Regions from separate parts of the Streptomyces sp. 8N114 genome, predicted to be linked through region 1. Evidence: riboswitches for the same ligand, from Rfam matches in the RefSeq annotation. Region 1 holds a riboswitch; the other holds the start of a gene.
What was found. A riboswitch is a leader RNA that binds a small molecule or an ion and turns the genes downstream of it on or off. The one in region 1 is predicted to bind glycine.
Positions count from the first base shown of each region.

Region 2: it holds a riboswitch for glycine, as region 1 does, so the genes downstream of both, gcvP (aminomethyl-transferring glycine dehydrogenase) here and gcvT (glycine cleavage system aminomethyltransferase GcvT) in region 1, are expected to answer to the same signal.

Region 1 covers NZ_JBQQBT010000001.1:250,809-258,599, forward strand. Annotated here, with positions in the region: gene ACTWQF_RS01060 (enhanced serine sensitivity protein SseB C-terminal domain-containing protein) at 1-87, opposite strand, end outside; gene ACTWQF_RS01065 (enhanced serine sensitivity protein SseB) at 211-1,014, opposite strand; gene ACTWQF_RS01070 (hypothetical protein) at 1,170-1,916, shown strand; partial or broken gene ACTWQF_RS01075 (AAA family ATPase) at 2,134-2,742, opposite strand; glycine riboswitch at 2,925-3,055, shown strand; gene gcvT (glycine cleavage system aminomethyltransferase GcvT) at 3,238-4,374, shown strand; gene gcvH (glycine cleavage system protein GcvH) at 4,505-4,885, shown strand; gene glyA (serine hydroxymethyltransferase) at 4,974-6,248, shown strand; gene ACTWQF_RS01095 (L-serine ammonia-lyase) at 6,370-7,752, shown strand.
Region 2 covers NZ_JBQQBT010000008.1:10,064-17,854, reverse strand. Annotated here, with positions in the region: gene ACTWQF_RS18590 (glutamate--cysteine ligase) at 1-1,370, opposite strand, end outside; gene ACTWQF_RS18585 (hypothetical protein) at 1,871-2,626, shown strand; gene ACTWQF_RS18580 (DUF5999 family protein) at 2,924-3,130, shown strand; gene gcvP (aminomethyl-transferring glycine dehydrogenase) at 3,406-6,309, opposite strand; glycine riboswitch at 6,495-6,592, opposite strand; gene ACTWQF_RS18570 (PRC-barrel domain-containing protein) at 6,728-7,105, shown strand; gene ACTWQF_RS18565 (DNA polymerase IV) at 7,021-7,791, opposite strand, start outside.

The DNA of each region.
Region 1 (7,791 bases):
GAGCAGGGCCTCATAGGTCTCGTAGGTGTCCAGCGCGCCGGGCGAAACCCGTCGCAGGAGCTGTTCGACGCTTCCACCCGCGCTCACCTGGGCCGCCCTTCCACCACTGCCGCCGTTCCTGCCCGACTCGTCGCCCCTCACCGCTATCCAACCAGCTTAAGAGCGGGCCGGGACATCAGTACTCGTACTCAGCTCGGCTCCGTACGGCGCTCAGGCGTGCGTTTCGCGGTTGTAGAAGGGGCGTACGCACTGCCGCATCCACTCCACCACCGGGTCGTCGGCCGCATCCAGCAGCACCATCTGCACCGGCCAGGGCACCTGGGCCACGTGCAGCGCCCTGCCGAGCGCCTCGTGCGCCGCCTGCCGGTACTCCGGCTCCAGCAGGTCGAGTTCTATCCCGATGAACAGCGCGGGCGGATCACCCTCCATGCTGGCGAGCCCCCGGCGGGCTGTCCTTACGGCCGGCAGCGCGGCGAACTCGGCCGAGGCGGCGGTGAGGAAGGAGAGCGGGTCGTCCTGCCAGTCCGGCTCGAACAGCCGCACCCGGGCCCCTCGCACCACACCCCCGGCGGCCTGCTCGGCCGGGGTGTTCGCGCACAGCTCCGCAACGGCCTCGGCGGGCAGCGGCACCCCCACCGTCCCCTCCGGGTTCACCGCGATACCCACCCCCGGGGGAAGGCCGCGCGCGAACTGACGGGCCGGGGCAATGGTGAAGGACATATGCGAGCCGACGACGTTCAAGAACTGCTCCTCGGAGCTGAAGACCGGCACATAGACCGCGCCGTCCAACTCGACGGTCGGCAGGTCCAGTTCGCGGCTCTCCCGGCTTCCGCCCTCCGGGAGCGGGACCCATACGCTGCTGCGGCCCAGCACCTCCAGCAGCCGGGCGCCCGCGTGCGGCACCTGCACCGAGGCGGCCAGGGCTTCCTCCAGCTCGTTGCCGGGCCAGCCGCCCCCGTGCCCGGGCCCGAAGTGCTGCGGCTGCTGCGGCTGGGGCTGCGAGGGAACTGTCATACGGGCAAGCCTATCCATGATCTCCGCGCGCGGTCCCGGGAGGGATGGCGGAGGGACACGTCCGGCGACGCTCCGGTTGCGTCTCCCACTCATCGCCCGAAAAGTGGATTTCGTCCCACTACGTGCCATCCGGCACGCTTATTGGAGGAGTGCACATGCGCGTGAACAGACTCACCGCCACCGCCGTCACCGTTTCCCTGGCCGGCTCGCTCGCCATCGGCGCGGCGGGCGCGGCCTCCTCCGCGGCGTCCTCGCTGCCCGCGGACCACATCCCGGGACACCGGCCCGGCGTCCATCAACCCGCCGACAACGACACCGGCACGGAGCAGGGCAAGCCGGAGCCGTCGGGTGACCACGGCGCCAAGCAGCAGAAGCCCGCCCAGCAGCAGAAGCCCGCCCAGGGCCAGCCGGCGAAGCCTGCCGCCCCGCACGACACCCCGCTGGAGGAGCAGAAGCCCACGACTGAGCACAAGCCTGCTCAGCCGCAGGAGCCGAAGCAGCAGCATGCCAAGCCGAAGCCTGCCGAGCCCAAGCCCGGCGAACACGGCCAGCCCGCCAAGCCCGGCCAGCACAGCCAGCCCGCCAAGCCCGGCGAACACGGCCAGCCCGCCAAGCCCGGCCAGCACAGCCAGCCCGCCAAGCCCGGCGAACACGGCCAGCCCGCCAAGCCCGGTCAGCACGGTCAGCCCGCGGAGCCCGGTGAACACAGCCAGCCCGCCAAGCCCGGTCAGCACGGCAAGCCCGCGGAGCCCGGTGAACACAGCCACCCCGCGAAACCGGCGAAGCCCGCCGAGCCCGCGGAGGGGCAGGCGCCCGAGCAGCCGGCGCTCGGACTGGTGCCGCCGGCGGCGCCCTCCGAGCCGCAGATCGAGAAGCCGGTCATCCCGGACGCGGGCCGCTGACCCCGGTCACATCCGGGGCCCGGTCACAGGTGTCCCCGTCCGCGGTCCCGTCGTCCCTCCCGGGCGGCGGGACCGTCGGCGTCCGCGGCCCGGCCCGCGCGGGCGGCACGGGCGGCGCCGGATCACGCGGCACCCGCGCGTGCGGCACCGGAGCGGGTGCGGGCACCAGCCGCACATGCGTGGAGACCGCCATCGGCACCGGCTCGGGCAGCGGTTCGAAGAGCACGGAGCGCAGCGCCTGGGCCGCGCCCCGGTCCAGCAGCACCGAGGAGACGATGCCCGTCGGCAGCCGCCCCGCCTCGGCGGCCGACCGCAGTCGGCGTACGGCACGAAGGTGACGGTGGAAGGCGTACCCGGACACCCTCCTGCCCCGCGCGGTCTGCCCGGCAAGCGCGTCCTCGGGCGAGACGTCGAGCAGCAGCAGGTGCAGCGACCGGCCCCGCCGTACCGCGTCCCGGGCCAGCCAGCGGCGCACCCAGCTCTGCGTGCCGCAGTCGTGCACCACGACCGCGGCCCCCGAGCCGAGCGCCGCGCGCAGCCCCGCGTAGTGCGCGAGCCGCACCAGCGGCCGGTAGACGCCGTACGGCAGCCAGCGCGGCATGCGCCTCTCCCAGCGCTCCCGGGTGTCCTGGGAGTCGATACGGATGACGTCGCCGCGCGCGGGGACAGCGGATCTGATCAGGGTGGACTTGCCGCCGCCCGGCAGACCGGAGACGACCACCACATCCCCGGCGCGGTAGCGAAGCGTCCGCACCGCAGCGGTGCGGCGCAGATCGTGGCGGACCACGGAGCGGGCGGCGGGACCCGCCCGCGCGCCCCTCGGCATCGCGTCCGCACTGCACAGGCTGCCCAATGGATCTCCCTCCCTGGGCGACGGCTCGGCCGCCGTCTCCCCCAAGTATGTAAAGAAAAGGTAATGCGATTCAAGGTGAACGGCTTGCGCTCAGGGGCAGTCACGACCCGCTCACCCGTGCGATGATGTGCGCACTCAACTCCATACCGGCCGTTCGAACCCGCGCGGGAGAGTCTCCGGCAGGCACAGCAGTATTCGCACGTCAGCAACCGCAACAGCACGCCGGGGCGCCGAAGGAGCAAGATCCTCCCTTGAATCTCTCAGGCCCCGTTACCGCGCAGGCTAGGCAGATCTGAAAAGCGGACCGTCGCGCTCCCGCCCCGGCGCGGGCCGGTGGTCCCACCCAAGGTGCAAGCCGCGCTCCAGCCGTTCGGGAGCTGTCGGCGAACCTCTCAGGTTCCGATGACAGATGGGGAGGACATCCGCGTCATACCCCTTGTGGGGACTCATTGGGACTCTGGAGCCTGCATGACTGAGCCACCGGCCACCCGTAAGACCGCGCTGGACGCCACACACCGGGCGCTGGGCGCCACCATGACCGACTTCGCGGGCTGGGACATGCCGCTGCGCTACGGCAGCGAGCGCGAGGAGCATCTGGCCGTGCGCTCGGCCGCCGGACTCTTCGACCTCTCCCATATGGGTGAGATCACTCTCACCGGACCGCAGGCGGGCGAGCTGCTGGACTACGCGCTGGTGGGCAACCTGTCCAAGCTGGCCGTCGGCCGCGCCCGCTACACCATGATCTGCGACGAGAACGGCGGCATTCTCGACGACCTGATCGTCTACCGGCTGGGCGAGCAGGACGAGCTGGAGTATCTGGTCGTCGCCAACGCGGCCAACGCCCAGACCGTCCTCGACGCGCTGGTCGAGCGGCAGGACGGGTACGGCGCCGAGGTGCGGGACGACCGCGACAAATACGCGCTGATCGCCGTCCAGGGGCCGACCGCCGCGGGCATCCTCAAGAAGCTGACCGGCTTCGACGTGGAGGGGCTGCGTTACTACGCGGGCGAGCGCGACATCGTCGCCGGCAAGCCAGCACTCATCGCCCGTACGGGTTACACCGGCGAGGACGGCTTCGAGCTGTTCGTCGCCCCCGACGACGCCGTCGAGGTCTGGGAAGCGCTGACGGAGGCTGGCGGGGACGCCGGCCTGGTGCCCTGCGGGCTCAGCTGCCGCGACACGCTGCGCCTGGAGGCGGGCATGCCGCTGTACGGGCACGAACTGTCCACCTCGCTGACCCCGTTCGACGCGGGTCTGGGCAGGGTCGTCAAGTTCGAGAAGAAGACCAACGAGGGCCGCTTCGTGGGCCGCGACGCGCTGGCCGCCGCTGCCGAGAAGGCCAGGTCGGCGCCGCCGCGCAAGCTGGTCGGGCTGGTCGCCGAGGGGCGCCGGGTTCCGCGGGCCGGTTACCCCGTGGTCGCCGATGGCGCCGTTGTGGGCGAAATCACCTCCGGCGCGCCCTCCCCGACGCTGGGCAAGCCGATCGCCATGGCGTACGTGGACGCGGCGTACGCGGAACCCGGCACGAAGGGGGTCGCCGTGGACATCCGGGGCTCCCACGAGCCGTACGAGGTTGTGGCGTTGCCCTTCTACAAGAGGGACTGAGCCCTGGGAGGGTTGAGTCCTCGGAAGGGCCGAGCTCTTTCCGCCGGTGGCCCGTGCCGAGTTCGGGCCCCCGGTTCCACCTGCCAAGACCGTGTTCACTGCACCTTTCGTATCCGGGAGAATCAGACTCATGAGCAACCCCCAGCAGCTCCGCTACAGCAAGGAGCACGAGTGGCTGTCGGACGTCGAGGACGGCGTCGCGACGGTCGGCATCACCGAGCACGCCGCCAACGCGCTCGGTGACGTGGTTTTCGTCCAGCTTCCCGAGGTCGGCGACACCGTCACCGCGGGCGAGACCTGTGGCGAGCTGGAGTCCACCAAGTCCGTCAGCGACCTCTACTCCCCCGCCTCCGGTGAGATCACCGAGGTCAACCAGGACGTGGTGGACGACCCGGCGCTGGTGAACTCCGCCCCCTTCGAGGGCGGCTGGCTGTTCAAGGTGAGGATCTCCGAGGTGCCGGACGACCTGCTCTCGGCCGACGAGTACGCCGCTTTCGCCTCAGGCAGCTGAGGCGCCCGCCTCGGGTGACCGAGGTCCGCCTCGGATCACCCGAGGCCGCTTGCCCACCCCGCCGCCACTTCCCAGGGACGGTTCTTCCATGTCGCTTCTGAACGGTTCTCTCCACGAGGTCGACCCCGACGTCGCCGCCGCTGTCGACGCCGAACTCCACCGCCAGCAGTCCACCCTCGAGATGATCGCCTCGGAGAACTTCGCTCCGGTCGCCTCCATGGAGGCCCAGGGCTCGGTCCTCACCAACAAGTACGCCGAGGGCTACCCCGGCCGCCGGTACTACGGCGGCTGCGAGTACGTCGACGTGATCGAGAGCCTGGCCAGGGACCGCATCAAGGCGCTGTTCGGCGCCGAGGCCGCCAACGTACAGCCGCACTCCGGCGCGCAGGCGAACGCCGCCGCGATGTTCGCGCTGCTCAAGCCGGGCGACACCATCCTGGGGCTGGACCTGGCGCACGGTGGGCACCTCACCCACGGTATGAAGATCAACTTCTCCGGCAAGCTCTACAACGTCGTCGCCTACAAGGTCGACGACCAGACCAGCCGGATCGACATGGACGAGGTCGAGCGGCTGGCCAAGGAGCACCGCCCGCAGCTGATCATCGCGGGCTGGTCCGCCTACCCGCGCCAGCTCGACTTCGCCGCCTTCCGCCGGATCGCCGACGAGGTCGGCGCGTACCTGATGGTGGACATGGCACACTTCGCCGGCCTCGTGGCCGCGGGGCTGCACCCCAGCCCGGTGCCGTACGCGGACGTCGTCACGACCACCACGCACAAGACCCTGGGCGGCCCGCGCGGTGGGGTGATCCTGTCCAAGAAGGAGCTCGCCAAGAAGATCAACTCCGCGGTCTTCCCCGGCCAGCAGGGCGGTCCGCTGGAGCATGTGATCGCCGCGAAGGCCGTCGCCTTCAAGGTCGCCGCCAGCGACGACTTCAAGGACCGGCAGCGGCGTACGCTCTCCGGCGCGCACCTCCTCGCCGAGCGCCTGCTGCGCCCGGACACGGTGGAGGCCGGCGTCTCCGTACTGTCCGGCGGTACGGACGTCCACCTGGTCCTGGTCGACCTGCGCAACAGCGAGCTGGACGGGCAGCAGGCCGAGGACCGGCTGCACGACATCGGCATCACCGTCAACCGCAACGCCGTCCCCAACGACCCGCGGCCGCCGATGGTGACCTCCGGGCTGCGCATCGGGACGCCCGCGCTGGCAACCCGCGGTTTCCAGGACGAGGACTTCGCCGAGGTCGCCGACATCATCGCCGAGGCGCTGCTGCCGGGCTTCGACGACGCCAAGGGGAAGACCCTCGCCGCGCGCGTTGCCGCGCTTGCGGAGAAGCACCCGCTGTACCCCACCCTGGGTAAGTAGGACCCTCGCTGCCGGAGGGGCTGCTCCAGCCCCTCCGGCTTCCCGCACCACCGCCCGCACGACCCCTTCTGCGCCGCACCAAGAGACAACCCACTGGCCCCGCCAGGGCAGGAGCCGCACCATGGCAATCTCGGTCTTCGACCTGTTCTCGATCGGCATCGGCCCGTCGAGCTCCCACACCGTGGGCCCGATGCGCGCCGCCCGGATGTTCGCGCGGCGACTGAAGAACGAGGGCGCGCTGGCACACACGGCCTCCGTACGCGCCGAACTGTTCGGCTCCCTCGGCGCGACCGGCCACGGCCACGGCACCCCCAAGGCCGTACTGCTGGGCCTGGAGGGCGAGTCGCCGCGCACGGTCGACGTCGAGACGGCGGACGACCGCGTCGCACGTATCCGCGAGGAGGGCCGGCTCCGCCTCCTCGCCGTCGAAATAGGAGATGCCCACGAGATCCCGTTCGACGAGCGCACCCAGCTGATACTGCACCGGCGCCGCTCCCTGCCGTACCACGCCAACGGCATGACCCTCTTCGCCTACGACGGGGCCGGCACACCGCTGCTGGAGAAGACCTACTACTCGGTGGGCGGCGGCTTCGTCGTGGACGAGGACGCGGTCGGCGAGGACCGCATCAAACTGGACGACACCGTCCTGCGTCATCCTTTCCGCACCGGCGACGAACTGCTGCGCCTGACCCGGGAAACCGGGCTGTCGGTCTCCCGCTTGATGCTGGAGAACGAGAAGGCATGGCGCACCGAGGAAGAGATCCGTGCCGGGCTGCTGGAGATCTGGCAGGTCATGAGGGACTGCGTCGCCCGCGGCCTCTCCCAGGAGGGCATCCTGCCCGGCGGCCTGAAGGTCCGCCGCCGCGCCGCGACTTCGGCCCGCCAGCTGCGGGCCGAGGGCCAGGTCGAGGCGCACGCCATGGAGTGGACGACGCTGTACGCCATGGCCGTCAACGAGGAGAACGCGGCGGGCGGCCGCGTGGTGACCGCGCCGACCAACGGCGCGGCGGGCATCATCCCCGCCGTCCTGCACTACGCCCACCACTTCGTGCCCGGCGCCGACGACGACGCCGTCGTCCGCTTCCTGCTGGCCGCGGGCGCCATCGGCATGCTCTTCAAGCAGAACGCCTCCATCTCCGGTGCCGAGGTCGGCTGTCAGGGCGAGGTCGGCTCCGCCTGCTCGATGGCCGCGGGCGGCCTCGCCGAAATCCTCGGCGGCACCCCCGAACAGGTCGAGAACGCCGCCGAGATCGGCATCGAGCACAACCTCGGGCTGACCTGCGACCCGGTCGGCGGCCTGGTCCAGATCCCCTGCATCGAGCGCAACGGCATGGCCGCCGTCAAGGCGGTCACCGCGGCCCGCATGTCCCTGCGCGGCGACGGCCGCCACCATGTCTCCCTCGACAAGGCCATCAAGACCATGCGCGACACCGGTGCCGACATGAAGGTCAAGTACAAGGAGACCGCGCGGGGCGGGCTCGCGGTGAACGTCATCGAGTGCTGACGGGACCACCGCTGCGCAGGTGATGCGGAACGGGGCACC
Region 2 (7,791 bases), on a different contig from region 1:
ACCTGCCAGGAGGCGCCGTTGACCCGGCGCCGACACCGCTCCTCGATGACCGAGAGATACCGGTCGCGGTCCGCGGGCTCCACCCCCCACGCGTCGAGCCCGGCGGCAGCCAACGGCAGCAGTTCGTTGCGCACCAGCCGGGTGGCGGGCTGCCGTACCAGCCCGGTGCCCCGGCCCGAGCGCGGCCACCACAGCTCGGCCTCGATCCCGTACCGGCACGCCGCGTCGAAGTTCCGCTCGGCGTACTCGAACGGCATCCGGTTCCACACCGGCCGCGGATCGTCGGCCAGCGCGCGGACCAGCCCGTAGTAGAAGGCGGTGTTGGCCAGCACATCGGCCACCGTCGGGCCGGCCGGCAGCACCCTGTTCTCCACCCGCAGATGCGGAGCGCCCTCCATCACCCCGTACACCGGCCGGTTCCAGCGGTAGATGGTGCCGTTGTGCAGCGTCAGCTCCGGCAGCCCGGGCACCCCGCCTGCGGCCAGCACCCGCTGTGTGTCCTCCTCGTCGCAGATCGGCAGCAGCGCGGGGAAGTAGCGCAGGTTCTCCTCGAACAGGTCGTACGCGGAAGAGATCCAGCGCTCCCCGAACCAGGTGCGCGGGCGCACGCCCTGGGAACTCAGCTCCGGCGGGCGCGTGTCGGTGGCCTGGAGAAAGAGCGGGACCCGCGACTCACGCCACAGTTCCTGCCCGAACAGGAACGGGGAATTGGCCCCCATGGCAATCTGCGCGCCGCTGATGGCCTGCGCGGCGTTCCATACGTCGGCGAACCGTCCGGGTGTCACCTGGAGGTGGAGTTGTACGGAGGTGCAGGCGGACTCCGGCGCTATCGACTCCGAGGTGCTCACCAGATGTTCGACGCCGTCGATGTCGAGGGAGATCTCCTCGCCCCGCGCGGCCATGATCTGATCGTTCAGCAGCCGATAACGGTCGTCCTCGGTGAGATTGGCCAGGGTCAGATCACGGGCCGTGAGCGTCGGGAGAGTTCCGATCATGACAATGCGCGCATCCACCTCACGGGCCTGCCGATCGGCGTATGCCAGCCCGGTGCGGAGTTCTTCGGCGAGCTGATCGAGAACTCTTCCGGAGAGCGCATGCGGCACGATATTCACTTCGAGATTGAACTGCCCCAGTTCTGTCTGGAAATCCGAGCTCGCGATGTGCCGGAGAACCTCTGCATTCACCATGAGCGGCTGGCCCTGGGCGTCCGCGAGATTCAGCTCGAGCTCCAGCCCCATGAGATTCCTGGGCCGGTCGAACCTCTTCTCCTCCAGCAGTTGCCACAGTCCCTCGAGGCACTTGTGCAGCTTCTGCCGGTACCGCCGTCGGTCGGACAGGTCGAACCTGTCGGCGACGACCTTCTCTCCCATCGGAGGCTTCCTCCCTGCTGGTGGATGCTGCCGGGGCCCCGGCCGAGCGTGCACCGATGATGCCCTGCCGAGCTACGGATAACGCCTGGCAGGGCTGACGCGGCAGGTAAGTGCCGCTAGGCTGGCGGATGCCGGACGGCACATTCCCACGGCATACGGCGGCGTCCAGCCCCCGCGGCACACTTCCCCCGGAAAACACCGACGCCATCAGGCCGACCGCGTTTCCTCCGGAATCCGAGGTCATCGCCGTACCTTCGGCATCACTGCAGGTGAAAAGGCCGCCGATTCGACCTGTTATGGCCTTACAGGAAACAACCGGGCACGTTAGCTGAAACACTTCTCGAACACATCTCGTATAAACTACGCGAACGAGGCAGAGACTTGGCGACCCCGGCCCGCCCCCGTCGACCCCTCCCAGCCGCTTCCGCGGCCATCCCCGCGCCGACACAGCCGTCGCGCCCCCGCCAGCACCATGTGTCTCCCAAGAGAGGCGACCCGCCATGCCGCTGCACGTATCCTCGGCCCCGGCTCCAGCCCTGCGCAGTGTCCTGACCGCTCTCGGCTCCCCGAGCGCGGTCCGAGGCTCCCGAGCCCCCATGGCACTGCGCACCGCTCAGGGCCCCCTGCGTCCCGAACTCCCGCTTCCGGCGTACGAGATGGCGCGCGTGGCGCCGCGCACCGCCGAACGCGCCGTGGAGCGCGCCTCCGGACGCTCCGCCGCACGCACCGGCGACCCCGCGGACACCTCGCCGCGCACCCGGCTGACCGGCTGGCGCTTCCTCCTCTCCGACGAGGGAGCCGAGGCCGGCGTCGGCGGCTCCGGCGGTGATGCGGCCCAGGGCGGGGCGTACGTCGGCACCGCGGAGGCGGTACTGACCGCGGACGGCTGGACGTTCGGACAGTTCCGACAGGGCCCCTACGTCCTCTCGACGGTGCGGGCGATGCGGCAGGCCGAGCTGCTGCCGACCCCGTACCAGCCGCGCCTGCTGTCGGTACCGGAGCTGTACATGCTCACCCTGTGGCTGCACGCCGACGTCGCGGCCGACCCGTGCGGTGGCGTACCGGACCCGGCCGACCTGCTGATCCCGCTGGCCCCCGCGCCGCCCGGCATCGCCCCGCACACCCCGCACCGCGTGGACGCGCTGCTGCCCGTCCTGACCCGCAGGCTGATGGCTTCCGCGGCTACGACAGTGGCGCCCGGAACGGACCCCGCGACGGATCCGCAGGTGGCTTCGCTGCTGCGTACGCCCGCGTGAACCGGCTTCTGTCCTACGGCGTCACCTGCGCTGCTGTACGCCCCTCCGGATGGGCTAGTCTTCCCGATTACCCGAACCCCCCGAAATAGCCGGGCAGTTGGGCGCAACCGCCCGCCAGGGTGATGCGTCTGAGCGGTTGGGTAGGCGCTGACGCGAAATCCCTGCGGATTCGAGCCAGCAGCGGAACACTGTGAGATGGACCGGAACGTACGCACGTACGTGATTACGGGGGGAACGGCCATGCAGAACAAGAGCCGCAGGACAAACGCCACAACACGACGGAAGACGACACCGACAATGTGCCAGCACCAGCCACCGTGCCCGACAGCGGATTCAGCAGACAGGGAGGCCGCGCAGCCCGTGGCCCACCACCCGGAGCAGGGCTGGAGCCTGCTCTGCAACGGAGTTCTGCTCTTCGAGGACACGGGAGAGCTGCTGCCGGACGGTCAGATCATCGCCCCGCACAAGCCGCTCGGCATCCGCCACGTCATCACCGCCGCCTAGCACGCGGGTGCGGGGCAGCCGAACGCGACGCTGACCGGATCGCCGGACCGCCGGACCCACGCCATCGTGGTTGCGCGCCCCCAGCCTCCGGCCGGGAGGTGCCCCCAGGCGCTGCTGGACAATGCGCGGGGGCTGTGCCCCCAGCCCTCGCGCCGTATCCGGCAGGGGGCTGGGGGCACAGCCCCAGAACTTTGTCCGCCGCGACGGCGAGCAACCACCGACCACAGAGTCCGGCGGCATGCGCGACAGGCTCCACCTCAGCGTTCGGCCCCGAACTACGCCGCGTCGTACTCCGCGATCGGCGGGCAGGAGCAGACGAGGTTGCGGTCACCGTAGGCGCCGTCGATCCGGCGTACCGGCGGCCAGTACTTGTCGGACGGCCGCACGCCGGCCGGGAAGACGGCCTCCTCGCGCCCGTAGCCCTGCTCCCACTCGCGGCCGAGCATGGCGGCGGTGTGCGGGGCGTTGCGCAGCGGGTTGTCCTCCGCGTCCCACTCCCCCGTACCGACCTTCTCGATCTCCGCACGGATGGCGATCATCGCCTCGCAGAACCGGTCGACCTCGGTCAGATCCTCGCTCTCCGTCGGCTCGATCATCAGCGTCCCGGCGACGGGGAAGGACATCGTCGGCGCGTGGAAGCCGTAGTCGATCAACCGCTTGGCGACGTCGTCGATGCTCACGCCCGTCTGCTTGGTCAGCGGCCGTACGTCGATGATGCACTCGTGCGCCACCAGCCCGTTCGGGCCCGTGTAGAGCACGGGGTAGTGCGGCTCGAGCCGCTTGGCGATGTAGTTGGCGCTCAACACCGCCACCTGCGTCGCCTTGCGCAGCCCCTCGGCGCCCATCAGCCGCACGTACGCCCATGAGATCGGCAGGATCCCGGCCGAGCCCCACGGCGCACCGGAGACCGGGCCGATGCCCGTCTCCGGCCCGGCGGCGGGCTGAAGCGGGTGGTTGGGCAGATACGGCGCCAGATGCTCCCGTACGCCGATCGGGCCGACGCCGGGGCCGCCCCCGCCGTGCGGGATGCAGAACGTCTTGTGCAGGTTGAGGTGCGAGACGTCGGCACCGAAGCGGCCGGGCCGGGCCAGCCCCAGCAGCGCGTTGAGATTGGCGCCGTCCACGTACACCTGGCCGCCCGCGTCGTGCACGGCGGCGCAGACCTCGGTGATGTGCTCCTCGAACACGCCGTGCGTCGAGGGGTAGGTGACCATCAGCACGGCCAGCTCGTCGCCGTGCTGCTCGATCTTGGCGTGCAGGTCGGCCACGTCCACGTCACCGTTGTCGCTGGTCTTGACGACGACGACCTTCATTCCCGCCATGACGGCGCTGGCCGCGTTGGTGCCGTGCGCCGAGGACGGGATGAGGCAGACGGTGCGCTGTGCCTCGCCGTTGGCGCGGTGGTAGGCGCGTACGGCCAGCAGTCCCGCCAGCTCACCCTGGGAGCCCGCGTTCGGCTGGAGCGAGACCTTGTCGTAGCCGGTGACCTCCGCCAGCCGCTCCTCCAGTTCGCGGATCAGCGTCAGATAGCCCTCGGCCTGCTCGGCGGGCGCGAAGGGGTGCAGGGCGCCGAATTCCGGCCAGGTGACCGGCTCCATCTCGGTGGTGGCGTTGAGCTTCATCGTGCAGGAGCCGAGCGGGATCATTCCGCGGTCCAGCGCGTAGTCCCGGTCGGCGAGGCGGCGCAGATAACGCAGCATCGCCGTCTCGGAGCGGTGCTCGTGGAAGACCGGGTGCGCGAGGTACTCGTCGCTGCGCAGCAGGTCACCGGGGAGTGCCTGGTCGGTCGCGGCGTCCAGCGCGTCCAGGTCGCCGGGCGCGGCCACCCCGAACGCCTGCCACACGGCGGCGAGCTGCTCGCGCCCGGTGGTCTCGTCGCAGGCGATGCCGATGTGGTCGGCGTCCACCTGCCGCAGGTTGATCCCGGCCTCGCGGGCCCGCCCGGTGATCTCGGCCGCGCGGCCCGGCACGCGCGCGGTGACCGTGTCGAAGAACCGCTCGTGCAGGACCTCGACGCCGCCGTCCCGCAGCCCGGCGGCGAGCAGCGCCGCGTAGCGGTGGGTACGGCGGGCGATGGCGGCCAGCCCGTCGGGCCCGTGGTAAGCGGCGTACATCCCGGCCATCACGGCGAGCAACACCTGCGCGGTGCAGATGTTGCTGGTGGCCTTCTCGCGGCGGATGTGCTGCTCACGGGTTTGCAGGGCGAGGCGGTACGCCTGCTCGCCGTCCGCGTCCTTGGAGACGCCGACGAGCCGTCCGGGCAGGCTGCGGGCGAACTTGTCGCGGACGGACATGTAGCCCGCGTGCGGCCCGCCGAAGCCCATCGGCACGCCGAAGCGCTGGCTGGAGCCGACAGCGATGTCCGCACCCAGCTCGCCGGGCGAGGTCAGCAGGGTGAGCGCCAGCAGGTCGGCCGCGACGGTGACGACCGCGCCCAGTTCGTGCGCCCGCTCGATCACCGGGCGCAGATCGCGCACCGCACCGGAGGCTCCGGGGTACTGGAGCAGCACGCCGAAGATGCCGCCGCGCTCGGCCAGCTCGTCGGGGATACCGTCGCTCAGGTCGGCAACCAGGATCTCCACCCCGGTGGGCTCGGCGCGGGTCCGCAGCACCGCGACGGTCTGCGGCAGACAGTCGGCGTCGACCAGGAAGGTGCCGCCGCTCTTGCCGGCCTTGCCGACCCGGCGCGAGAGCGCCATCGCCTCGGCGGCGGCCGTGGGCTCGTCCAGCAGCGATGCACCGGCGGTGGGCAGCCCGGTCAGATCGGAGACGACGGTCTGGAAGTTGAGCAGCGCCTCCAGCCGGCCCTGGGAGATCTCCGGCTGGTAGGGCGTGTACGCGGTGTACCAGGCGGGGTTCTCCATGACGTTGCGCAGGATCACCGGCGGTGTGACAGTGCCGTAGTAGCCCAGACCGATCATGGAGTGCAGCACCTGGTTGCGCTGCGCGAGGGAGCGCAGCTCGGCCAGCACCTCCGCCTCGCTCCGCGCGTCGGGCAGCTCCAGCCGCTCGGTGCTTCTGATCACGTCGGGCACCGCCGCTGCGGTCAGCTCGTCGAGCGACCCGTAGCCGACCTGCGCAAGCATCTTGGCCTGCGCGCCGGCGTCGGGTCCGATATGGCGGCTCTCGAAGGGAGTGCCGTTCTCCAGTGCGGAGAGCGGGGTCCGGTGGGAAGTCATCTGCGGGGGCCTCCTGGTCTGTGCGACCTGCGAGGGGCACCTTTACGGGTGCCCGGACGGCCTCCCCCTCTGTCATCTCGACCTGAGAGTTTCACCGAGCCGCCCAGGTGCGGGGCCTCGGCTTACACCGTCGGTGAGGAGGGGCTTCGGCGCTGGTCCGGGCCCGCCCTGCTTTCCAGAGTGACCTCGTCCGCGCGGTACGTGGGCCTGAGAGATTCCGGGGAGGAGTTGCTCCTTCGGCGCCTCCGGAAAGTTCACCGGAGGACTCTCCCGCACGGGGTCGACAGCCACCTTGAGCGTATCAGCGCCCCCTTGAGTGGTAACCCGGAGTGCGCTCAAGTAGCCAACAGTCGAAAAGTGCCGTTTCGTGGTGACTACGAGCGTGAACAGCACGTTGCGACCCCGTGGGAGGAGACCCGTGCAGACCTACATAGATCCCCGGAGCCTGATCGGCCGCAAGGCGTTCGACAGCGAGGGCGTAAAGATCGGTACGGTCGACGAGGTGTATCTCGACGACGCCACGGGCGAACCGGAGTGGGCGGCGCTGCGCACCGGCATCTTCAGCCGCGACGCCTTCGTGCCGCTGGAGCCCTCCAGCCTGGACGAGACCGGGCTGCGTGTCCCGTTCGAGCGCGCCCTGATCAAGGAAGCCCCCGACTTCGGCGTCGGCCGTCACCTCTCCCCGCAGCAGGAGCTCCAGCTCTACCGCCACTACGGGCTCGACGTCCCGGCAGGCGACGAGGCGCCCACGCCCCCGGACCGCGATTTCGGGCGGATCGCCGGCGCCGGGGACTGAGCCGCGAGCGCCCGGGCGATGTCCGCGTCCAGCATTCTCGGCTCGGCGGGCTCCAGATCCGGGTCGTCGACGGAGAAGGTCCGCACCCGGCCGGGCGGAGTGTCCGGTTCCTCGAAGCGGACGGTGACCTTCCCGACGCCGCTGCCCTGCACCCAGCCTCTGCCGTACTCGGCATGGCACACGTCCCGGCCGGGGATCCATCGCCGGTCGGCGGGCACGGCCGCGCCTGGCTCCTCGGCGGCGGCGCCCGCTTCCATCGCCGCGCGGGCCGTCCGCACCGGCCCCTCGGCACCCGCCGGTCTCCTCTCGGCCTCCACCGGACTGCCTTCGGCTTCCGCCGCTCCCGCCCCGCCTTCGGGTTGGTCTCTGTCGGCCGGTTCGTGCTCCTGGCTCAGCGCGGCCTGGGCCTGCGCGAACAGGTCCTCCTGCGTGAAGTCGGCGAGCCCGCTGACCCCCACTCCCAGCAGCCGCACCCCGGCCGTGGTGTCCACCCCGTCCAGCAGCCGCAGCGCAGCCTCCTTGACGACACCCAGGTCGTCGGTGGGCCCGCGCAGCGTGTCGGATCTGGTGAGGGTCGAGAAGTCGTAGCTGCGTACCTTGATGACCACGGTGCGTCCGGACCGCCCGGCCGCGCGCAGCCGGGTCACACAGCGCTCGGCGAGCCGCTCCAGCTCCAGCCGCACCCG